DNA from 3 places in the Janthinobacterium sp. EB271-G4-7A genome. Region 1 is predicted to be linked to each of the others. Evidence: predicted binding sites of a transcription regulator. Region 1 holds the regulator's gene; each other region holds the start of a gene.
What was found. Region 1 encodes FNR, which switches genes on or off when oxygen is low (the NO sensors DNR and NnrR bind a similar motif). Its sites were predicted from a motif close to TTGATNNNNATCAA; they were not measured.

Region 1 (3,277 bases):
GCCTGCAACAGCGTGATGGACAAGGTCGAGCGGCCGCGTGGCCTGATACGCTACAGCACCGACCATGCGATGGAAAACAACTTCAATTCGAAGCAGATACGTCAGCGCGCCATGCGCCCGCGCGTCTTGATCTACACTTCCATCCTGGCCCTGATCATCATCGCCGTGTGTACGTCGCTGGCCCTGCGCACGCCCCTGAAAATGGACGTGATCCGCGACCGCGGTTCGATGGGGCGCGAAGTCGAAGACGGCATGATCGAAAACGTCTACCGCCTGCAGATCATGAATACGTCCGAGCAAAGCCAGCATTTTAAAATCAGCGCTTCCGGCTTGCCGGGCCTGACCTTGCTGACGCGCGAAGAAGTGACCTTGCAGCCGACGGAAACGCTGGGCTGGCCGATCCGCCTGCGCGTACCGCACGGCGTGGGAGAGAAGGGCTCGAACAAGATTGCGATCGAATTGCAATCGCTGGACGATCCATCGCTGCATGTGCGTGAAAGCGCGGTATTCATCGTGCCACGTTAACAAGGAAAGGCGGACGGGGACCGGGTGCCCTCGCCGCCGCCACGAAGTTGCAGGAAGGCCGGTCCCCATGCGGGGACTGGCTGATTAAACAGGAGAAACACCATGTCCGACAGTCTGAAACTGCAACCCCCCGTTGCACCGTGGTACAAGCATCGCTGGCCATGGCTGCTGATGATCGGTCCCGGCCTGTCCGTGGTCGTCGGCAGCTTCATGGGCTATATCGCGTTTACGCAGCCCGATGCGCTGGTGGTGGGCGATTATTACAAGCAGGGCAAGGCGATCAACCAGGATTTGAAGCGCGACACGATCGCCAGCGACCTGGCCATGGATACGCGCCTGTCATATGACGTGGCTGCAGCGCGCCTCAGTGGTTCCGTGCACAGCTTCGGCAAGGCCTATCAGGCGCCGCTGCAGCTGCACCTGGCGCATGCGACCCTGCCGGAAAAGGATATCAAGCTGCTGGTGCAGCCCGATGCGGCCGGCAATTTTTCCGTAGCACTGCCGATGCTCGAGCGCAGCCGCTGGCAAGTGCTGGTGGAAAACGACAAACGCGAGTGGCGGCTGTCCGGCATCTGGACCTGGCCCCTGCAGCGCAGCATCGCGCTGCACGCGGATGAAGAACTGTAAGTCTTATTTGCAGACGTCCGTGCCGGCCGTAATCGCTTTCAACTTGGCCGGCTGCAGGATTTCGATCTCGCGGTTCGAGACGCGCAGCCAGCCTTCCTTCTTGAATTTCGACAATAAGCGGCTGACGCTTTCGATGGTCAGGCCCAGATAGTTGCCGATTTCCTCGCGCGACATGCGCAGCTGGAAATTGCTGCCCGAATAGCCGCGTGCTTCATAGCGCGATGCCAGGTTGACGATGAAGGCGGCAAAACGCTGGGTCGCCTGCATATTGCCCAGCAATAGCATGACGCTTTGCTCGCGCGTGATTTCCTGGCTCATCATGCGGTGGAAATGACGCAGCAGGGTCGGCATATTGCCCAGCAATTGTTCCAGGCTGGAAAACGGAATTTCACACACTTCGCTGTCTTCCAGCGCCACGGCATTACAGTGGTGGCGGTCGGCGCTGATGGCATCCATGCCCAGCAGTTCACCGGCCATCTGGAAACCCGTCACCTGCTCTTCGCCACCCGGATTGATCTGGTAGGTCTTGAAGTGCCCCAGGCGGATCGCGTACAGGTTCTGGAACGAGTCGCCGATGCGGAACAGCGAGGCCCCGCGCACGATCTTGCGGCGGCGGCCGATGATCTGGTCCAGCCGATCCATGTCGCCCACATCAAGGCCCATCGGCAGGCACAATTGATGCATGCTGCAGGTCGAGCATCGTGCACGCAACGCCTCCACGTTCACGGTGGGCAAGGTTGGAGTGAGGAGCGCTTCAGTCATGTCGGTACCTTTTAGAAAATGCAACAACAAGTTTACTGCATACAGCTGCATACAGGGTTGCCGTATGCCAATTTCACCGTAAATTCGGCGAATAAACGACGTCCAGCCTTTAATTATATGGCAACATCGTCAAAAGCCCATACGGGGCGGGCAATTTGCGCGGCGGCGCTTGCCAAGCTGGGGTATTGATAGGAAAATTCCTGACAGCATTATCTGCCGCCTGTGCCGCCCGGCACTGAAAAGGAAATCATGAAGCCTCTCGGCATTAAAGCAAAAGTCGCGCTGGCCACCAGCCTGACCTCGATCGCCATGATCGCGCTGGTCACCATGATCCAGGTGCAGCACATGCGCGACGACTTCACCCGAGTACTGCTGAGCCAGCAGTCATCGCTGATCAGCCGCACCGCTGCCGAGCTCGACGACAAGCTGGGCATGCTGCTGCAGATTGTCACCCTGACGGCCAGGCAGCAGCCGCCGGAATTGATCGCCCAGCCCGCCCAATTGCGCGAATACTATGCGCGCCGCTCGATGCTGGTGCTGTTCGACGACGTGCTGGTGCTCGACGCGCATGGCGCCATCGTGGCCGACATGCCGGAAGTGACGGGGCGCGCCGGCATCAACGTCGCCGAGCGCGAGTATTTCCAGACCGTCCTGCGCACGCGCCAGCCCATGATTACCGAGCCGATGCTGGGCAAGTCGAGCGGCATGCCCATCGTGCAGATGGTGGCGCCCGTGCTGGCCGCCGATGGCCAGGTGGCCGGCGTGGTGATCGGCGTGCTGCGCCTGTACAAGGACAATCTGCTGGGCCGCCTGCGCTCGGAAAAGATCGGCAAGAGCGGCTATTACTTCATCCTCACGCGCGGCGCCGTGCCGCGCTACGTGCTGCACCCCGATACCAGCCGTTTGCTGCAGCCGCGCAAGCCGAACGCCAACCTGACGACCACCCAGCTGCTGAAGGAGGATGGCGAAGGCAGCATGGTCAGCACCAACAGCCGCGGCATCACGGCCGTCAACAGCTTCAAGCGCCTGAAATCCGTGAACTGGCTGCTGGCCGCCTCGCTGCCCGTCGAGGATGCCTTCGAACCGTTCGATGGCGTGCTGTACCGGCTGGTGCTGTGGAGCATCCTCGCTTCGCTGCTGGCCGCTGCCGTTCTGGGCTGGGTTACCGTGCGCCTGCTGTCGCCGCTGGTGCGCCTGCGCGATACCCTGCTGGCCCTGCGCACCAGCGGCAGCCGTTTCACCCCCGTGCCGGTACAGCAGCGCGACGAGATCGGCGAACTGACGGAAGCGTTCAATGGCCTGATGAGCGAACGCGACCGCCTGCAGCAGGAACTCGAAGCGCGCGCGGCGGAGCTGGAGCAGG
Region 2 (3,277 bases), on a different contig from region 1:
GCCGCCGTAATTGACGTTGATGGTGGCGCCCAGGCCCGTGATGCGGCCCTGCGTCAGCTGCGTCGTGCGACCGGACTTGCCAACCATCATGCCCAGCGCGGGCGCCACCAGCGCATTGCTGATGCGGAAGTACGCCGGCACGCCGCCGCTCAGGTAGACCAGTTCGGGTCGCACGCGGTCTGGCCAGGCCCAGCCGGTGGCGCAATCGACGAAATTGACGCCGCCGCTGAAATTGATGGGCACGAAGCGCTCGAGCACGGCCACCTGGTCTTGCGGGCAGCGGCCGCCATCGATGGGGCCCGGCTGCACGATGCAGTCGTTGAACACGCCGCCATTGGAATTGGCCAGCACATGATTATTGCTAAGAATCATCAAACGACTGTTGCGCGGCGCGCTGCGCCCCACGGCCAGGCAGCCGATGGTGCCGGCCGTGATGCGGAAATGCCCGACCGACACACCGCCCGGCGCCGGGCGCAAACGGAAGCGGTGCGGTTGCGCATCGATCACGCCCGTGACGACGATGTTGACGGGCACCCTGTCGCTGGACACGGCGCGCACGCCCATGGCTCCCACGATGGCGGCCTTGGCACGGTCGACGGAAGTGGGCTCGGCCACGTACAGGGTCAGGGCCGGCAAGCCCGGTTCGCCGGACGAACTGTCGCTGGCGCCCTCGCCCAGGCCGATAGACACGCCCTGGATATTGCCGCCGTCGCTGAAGGCGTCGGCCGCGCGCACGCCGCCCGCCTGGGAAATGCTTTGGCGCATGCCGTCTTCGATACTGCGCTTGATTTCCAGCAATTCCATGCTGACGCCGCTCAAGGCGTCGGGCACGTCCGAGACGGACGCGCTCTCGATCGTATTATCGTCTTCGCCAGGGACGGAAAATTGGCCGACGGCCTCTTCATCGTCCGCGCTCTGTCCCCTGCCGCTGGCGCCAGGCGGGGCGCTGAAACCATTCTCGTTGCCTATCATCATGTTCTCCTCGTGGGTCGCCGCAAACCATCAGTCTGGACGGACCGCGCGGGCCGGTATTGATCTGGATTGAACTGCGCTGGCGCATGGCGGCCCTGCCCAACGGGGGCAGCGAGGATAAAAATAGTTCCCTCGTCAAGGTTGAGCGAGATCAGGCGTGCGGCCAGAGGTGGCGCCGTATACTTGGCTGACAGGCTGGAACCGGGCCTGCTCCACGGCAGCAACGGTATGGATGGGGAAACAATGACGAGCCCTGGTATGACACGCCACGACGACGCGCCCGCGGGCGAGCAAGCAGGCCAGCATGCGGGTTTTGTGCACGGCATGGCGGCCTGGGCGGCAAAACACCGCATCCGCCCATGGGGCGGCAGTTTTGCCGACTTCATCGAGCAGATCCTGCCCGGCCGCGCGGCCCTGCTGACGCGCAGCGCGCACCAGTACCTGTGGGACATGATGCGCTGGAACGGCCAGACCGATGACAACGGGCGCTTCCGCTGCCGCCTGTTCGACGACGAGCTGTTCGGCATTGACGAGGCGATCGACCGGGTTGCCGCCTACTTCAAAGCCGCCGCCGCCGGCTCCGAGGTGGGCCGGCGCATGTTGCTATTGCTGGGCCCGCCGTCGGGCGGCAAATCGACCATGGTGATCCTGCTCAAGCGGGGGCTGGAAGAATACAGCCACAGTAGCGAAGGCGCGCTGTACGGCATCGCCGGCTGTCCCGTGCACGAATCGCCGCTGCATCTGGTGCCGCACAGCATGCGCGCCGACTTTCGCGCCAGCTATGATGCCGAGCTGCAGGGCGAACTGTGCCCCCATTGCCGCGCCCGCCTGGAAGAACAGTACGCAGGCGATTTCCTGCGCATGCCCGTCGAGCGCATCCACCTGTCCGAGGCGGGCCGCTGCGGCATCGGCACGTATGCGCCGCACGATCCCACCACGGCCGACCTGGCCGACCTGGTCGGTTCCGTCGATCTGTCGAAAGTGGCACAGTACGGCGACGAAGGCGATCCGCGCGCCTGGTCGTGGTCCGGCGCGGTATACGCGGCCAGCCGCGGCATGCTGGAAATGATCGAGATCCTCAAGGTCAAGCGGGAATTCCTCTATTTACTATTGACCCTGACGCAGGAAAAGAATGTCAAGGTGTCGCGCTTTCCCCTGATCTATCTCGACGAAACCATCCTCGCGCACACGAATCTGGCCGAATTTCGCAAATTCCTGCAAGAAAGCGAAAACGAGGCGCTGCTCGACCGCATGGTCATCGTGCAAGTGCCGTACACGCTCAATTACCGCGAGGAAGCACGCATCTACCGCAAGTTGATCCTGGCGGCCGCGCCCGCCTTCCGCGACGTACACCTCGATCCGCACGTGCTGCATGCGGCGGCCGTGTTTGCCATCCTCAGCCGTCTGCCCGAAGGCGAGGACAAGGAGGCCGAGCTGGTCAAGAAACTGCGCATCTGCGCCGACGAAGACGTGGACGACTTGCAGCCGGCCGACATCCGCCGCATGCGCGAGCGCGACAAGGCGCCCGACGAAGGCCTGTCGGGCGTGTCGCCCCGTTTCGTCATCAATGCCCTGTCGCACGCCATCATTTCCGCCCAGCGCAACAGCCTGTCCACCATGGATGTGCTGCTGGCCCTGAAGGACGGCATCGAAAACGATGCGCGCATCGAACCACGGCGCAAGCGCAAGTGGGTCGATTACCTGGTGCTCACGCGCAAGGATTTCTATAACCGCTGGGTCAAGGCTGACGTGCACAAGGCCCTGTTCGTGTCGTTCGAGCAGGAAGCGCAAGACTTGCTGAACAAATATCTCGATGAAGTCGAAGCCATGCTCGACAACCGCCAGATCCGCGATCCCATCACCAGCGAAGAGCGCCGTCCCGACGAACGGTTCCTGCGCGCCGTGGAAGAAAAAATCCACATCAGCGACTCGGGCAAGCAGTCTTTCCGACAAGAAGTGGTGCGCAAGGCCATGAGCGCCTTCAAGCGGGGCGAGCCATTTGGCCTGGGCAGCCATGCGCAACTGCACGACGCCATCCAGCAATACCTGTTTGAGCAGCGGCGCGACGTGCTGCGCCTGGTCGGCTCGGCCAAGCGCCCCGACGACGACGTGCGGTCCAGGATATCGGCCGTCGAGCAGCGCCTGGTCGACGAATACGGCTATGACGCCCATAGCGCGCGCGAAGCGCTCAACTACGTAACCACCTTGCTGGCGCAGGAATAGCCATGTCCGCCACGACCTCTCCAGGCAACGGCAATCAGCATGGCCCTCCGGCAAGGGATGACCGCGCAGGCTCGCCAGCCAC
Region 3 (3,277 bases), on a different contig from region 1:
AACATGAAAAACATCACCGTAGAATATCGTCACAATTTTCCCCTTGATCCGGTCGATATCGTCCGTGTTTTCGATCAGTCTGGAATCAAGCGCCCCACCGACAATCTCCCGAGAATCGCGCGCATGTTCGCCGCGCCTTGCCTCTTGCTGTCGGCTTGGGTGGATGGGGAGCTGGTAGGATTGGCCCGGTCGTTGACCGACTATGCGTATTGCTGCTATCTGTCGGATCTGGCCGTCAACAAGGATTACCAGGGCTTGGGAATCGGCAAGGAACTTGTCAAGCGCACCCAGGACATCATCGGCGAGGAAGTGTCGTTGATACTGCTCTCCGCCCCGGATGCGATGTCTTACTATCCGACGCTCGGTTTTGAGCCTGCCGGCAATGCCTACGTCATTCGGCGCAAGCATTAAGACGCAAGCTTCCATGCGATGGCTGCGCCACGGGACTTGAATCTCGCCGCTTGCTTATGATGAGTCAGCTTTCACGGCGAACGACGCTCCGTCCAAGCGTATACTAGCTTCATCCGGCGCGCGCGTGCTGTCTTAAGCGCACTCCTTGGCCCAATCGGCTTTTTGATACTTCTTGCGGCACTCGACGCGTTCTTCTTCTTTTGTGAAAGAAAATTCAACAGATTGAACCTGTTTTTGATCATCCGATAAATTGAGATAAATGCCGCGTTTTTTCCACTCGGCATAGGGCTTCATGTCAGCGTCGCTGAAACCCGATGCGTCGGGTTTGCCATACTTGGCAATATAGCGCTGCAGCGGGATGGATGCGTCCGGTACCCAGCGCATGTTGCTTATTTTTAAACTGTTATCGGTGGTTTCATTGGCCAGTTTTGTCCAGTACTCGAAAGTGAATACATCCTTTCTCGTGATCGTGCCTTCGGGGGAAGCTTCGATTTTCTCACTTATCTTCTCAAGCATTTTTCGTTGAAAAGGGCGCATGTCGGAAAATACCAGATATAGCTTGCCTGGAAACCCCGGACCTGAAAGCCGATAGAAACCATCTGACTCCGTTACCCATGCAGCTTCCACGGATTCAATGGTTGCAGCAGGAAATTGTGCCTTGATACTGCCCAGGGTCTGTCCGGCGGTGATGTTTTGAAAGCCTTCCGCCGATACTGCGGCGCAGGCGAGGGTGAAGGAAAGCAGTGCCAGTGCGCGAAAGGTTTTCGAACGTAAGAGCAGGCCAGCCAATATTTTTGAAGACATGGTTATTTGATCAGTGAAGGGAGTTGGTCGATATGAGTGCTTGTTATACTTGGCACTATTATAAAGTGCTGGCATACCCGGAGCGCCATTCATGCAGCCGATATTTTCAACCTTCCATAAGCTACGCCAATTCTCGTCCTCGGAAAAATACAGCTCAATGAAATGCGTGTATACCCTTGCCGAAGCCCTGGCAAAAGACCCCAGCCGCGTCGCCAAAATCCAATCCCTCACCCTCGACAGTTCCAGACCCCACATGGGCCTGAAAGGCAGCGAGGGCCTGTTCGCTTCCGAAGCCTGGTGGAAAAGCATCGAGGCCAAGTGCCTCCAAACACAAATCTTGACGGGCATCATCGATCAAACGTATTTCGCGGGCCAGGACAGCCGCCGTGGCGATCAGGTCAACAGCGTTACCTTGCGCCTGGCGGATGGCTCGACAGTGGACGAGAGCATCTACATGAACGACAAACAGGACATCAAGCTGTTCGTGCCTGGCGCCATGGTGACGATGGTCTACGCGCTGGATGAGCTCAAGGCACAGCCAGCCGCCGACGGCGGTGTCAATGTGGCGCGTATCGTGCTGGAAGTGGCCATCTCCGTCAGAAAAGATAAAGAGTAGGGGACGGCGCCATGCAGATGCTCCAAGATCTGCACAAGCTTGATATTGGACAAGTTTCTAGCTGAAATTGGTTTGACCGCCCACCGCGCCAGGTCTAGAGTCATCAACAAGACCCAACCGACCCCGGCGCCCACACCATGGCCAAGCCTTTTCCCTTGAATCCCAAGAACCCCGAACGCATCTGCTGGGGCTGCGACAAGTATTGTCCGCCGGACGCCATGCGCTGCGGCAATGGTTCCGAGCGCACGCAGCATCCGATCGAGCTGTTTGGCGAGGGCTGGAATGACTGGGGGCTGGCGGCGGCCGATAAGGAAGAGGCGGAGAAAAAACCTTAAGGCTAAGCACAGCGAGCTGTGCAGCGACCCGCTACAATTCCTCATTGCGTCCGAGCTGAGGAGTCTCCATGCAAGAAACCCTGTCCCGCTGGCTGGCAAGCAGCGCCGGCGATTACACCCTGGCCGAACACCCGGCCGTCCACACCATCGACGAGGCGCTGATCCACGTGCCAGCCATGCCTGGCCTGATGGTAAAAAACCTGTTCGTGCGCGATGAAAAGGGTCGGCGGCATTTTCTCGTCATCGTGCCTTTCGACAAGCGCATCGACTTGGCGGCGCTGGGGCGGCTGTTGCCGGCCAGTAAGCTGAGCATGGCTTCGCCTGAACGCTTGCTCCAGCATCTGGGCATCACGCCGGGGTCCGTCAGCCTGTTTGCGCTGATCCACGACAGCGCGCAGGCGGTGGAACTGGTGCTGGACCAGGCCGTATGGGAAGCTGGTTCTGTGCAAGCCCATCCCTTGCGCAATACGGCCACGGTGGCGCTGTCGCATGCCACCCTGGTCGATTTCCTCGCCCATACTGGACACGTACCCCGCATTCTGAGCGTGCCGGCGGCTGATTAAACGCGTTGTATCAATGCCCGGCCACGGACGCGCCGCCGCTGCGCCGTCCCGGCCGGAAGCCGTGCGCGCGGGCCGACCAGGCGACGAGGAGCGCCAGCACCAGCAAGCTGACCATTGCCCACGGGAAGGCGTCCGCGCCCCACGTTTCCAGAAGGGCGCCGCCGACCACGCCCGCGGCCGCAATCGCGCCATTCCACGCCACTACGTTCATCGACAAGGCCACGTCGGCGCCACTGCCTGCCGTGTCGGCCAGCGCCGTCTGCAACAGTGTTGCCGCGCCGCCAAAGGACAAGCCCCAGACGGCCATGCCCAGGTAGATCACAGCGGGAATGTGCGATGCGACGCCCAGCACGAAGGCCGTCGCGGCGAACACGGCCAGGCTGGCCAGCACGGTGGCGCGCAAGTGGCGCTCGACCAGCTTGCCCGTGATCCAGATGCCAGCCATGGCGGCGGCGCCGAAGACGAGCAGCACCAGATCGACTCGCTCCGTCAATCCGGCCGGCGCCACGAATGGGGCGATGTAGGTGTAGAGAATATTGTGTGCCAAC

Region 2: IGS58_RS13215 (serine protein kinase) is a predicted target of FNR. The motif match lies at 1,032-1,045, and genes of this name have one in related genera.
Region 3: IGS58_RS21150 (DUF3079 domain-containing protein) is a predicted target of FNR. The motif match lies at 1,871-1,884, and genes of this name have one in related genera.

The regions. Positions count from the first base shown of each region.
Region 1 is NZ_JACYMI010000004.1:360,456-363,732, reverse strand. Features, by position in the region: gene ccoG (cytochrome c oxidase accessory protein CcoG) at 1-525, shown strand, start outside; gene IGS58_RS24550 (FixH family protein) at 628-1,152, shown strand; gene fnr (fumarate/nitrate reduction transcriptional regulator Fnr) at 1,156-1,914, opposite strand; gene IGS58_RS24540 (response regulator) at 2,164-3,277, shown strand, end outside.
Region 2 is NZ_JACYMI010000001.1:2,907,207-2,910,483, forward strand. Features, by position in the region: gene IGS58_RS13210 (S1 family peptidase) at 1-975, opposite strand, end outside; gene IGS58_RS13215 (serine protein kinase) at 1,231-3,195, shown strand; gene IGS58_RS13220 (DUF444 family protein) at 3,198-3,277, shown strand, end outside.
Region 3 is NZ_JACYMI010000003.1:158,261-161,537, forward strand. Features, by position in the region: gene IGS58_RS21135 (GNAT family N-acetyltransferase) at 4-411, shown strand; gene IGS58_RS21140 (hypothetical protein) at 544-1,215, opposite strand; gene IGS58_RS21145 (hypothetical protein) at 1,307-1,831, shown strand; gene IGS58_RS21150 (DUF3079 domain-containing protein) at 1,969-2,166, shown strand; gene IGS58_RS21155 (prolyl-tRNA synthetase associated domain-containing protein) at 2,235-2,729, shown strand; gene IGS58_RS21160 (MFS transporter) at 2,740-3,277, opposite strand, start outside.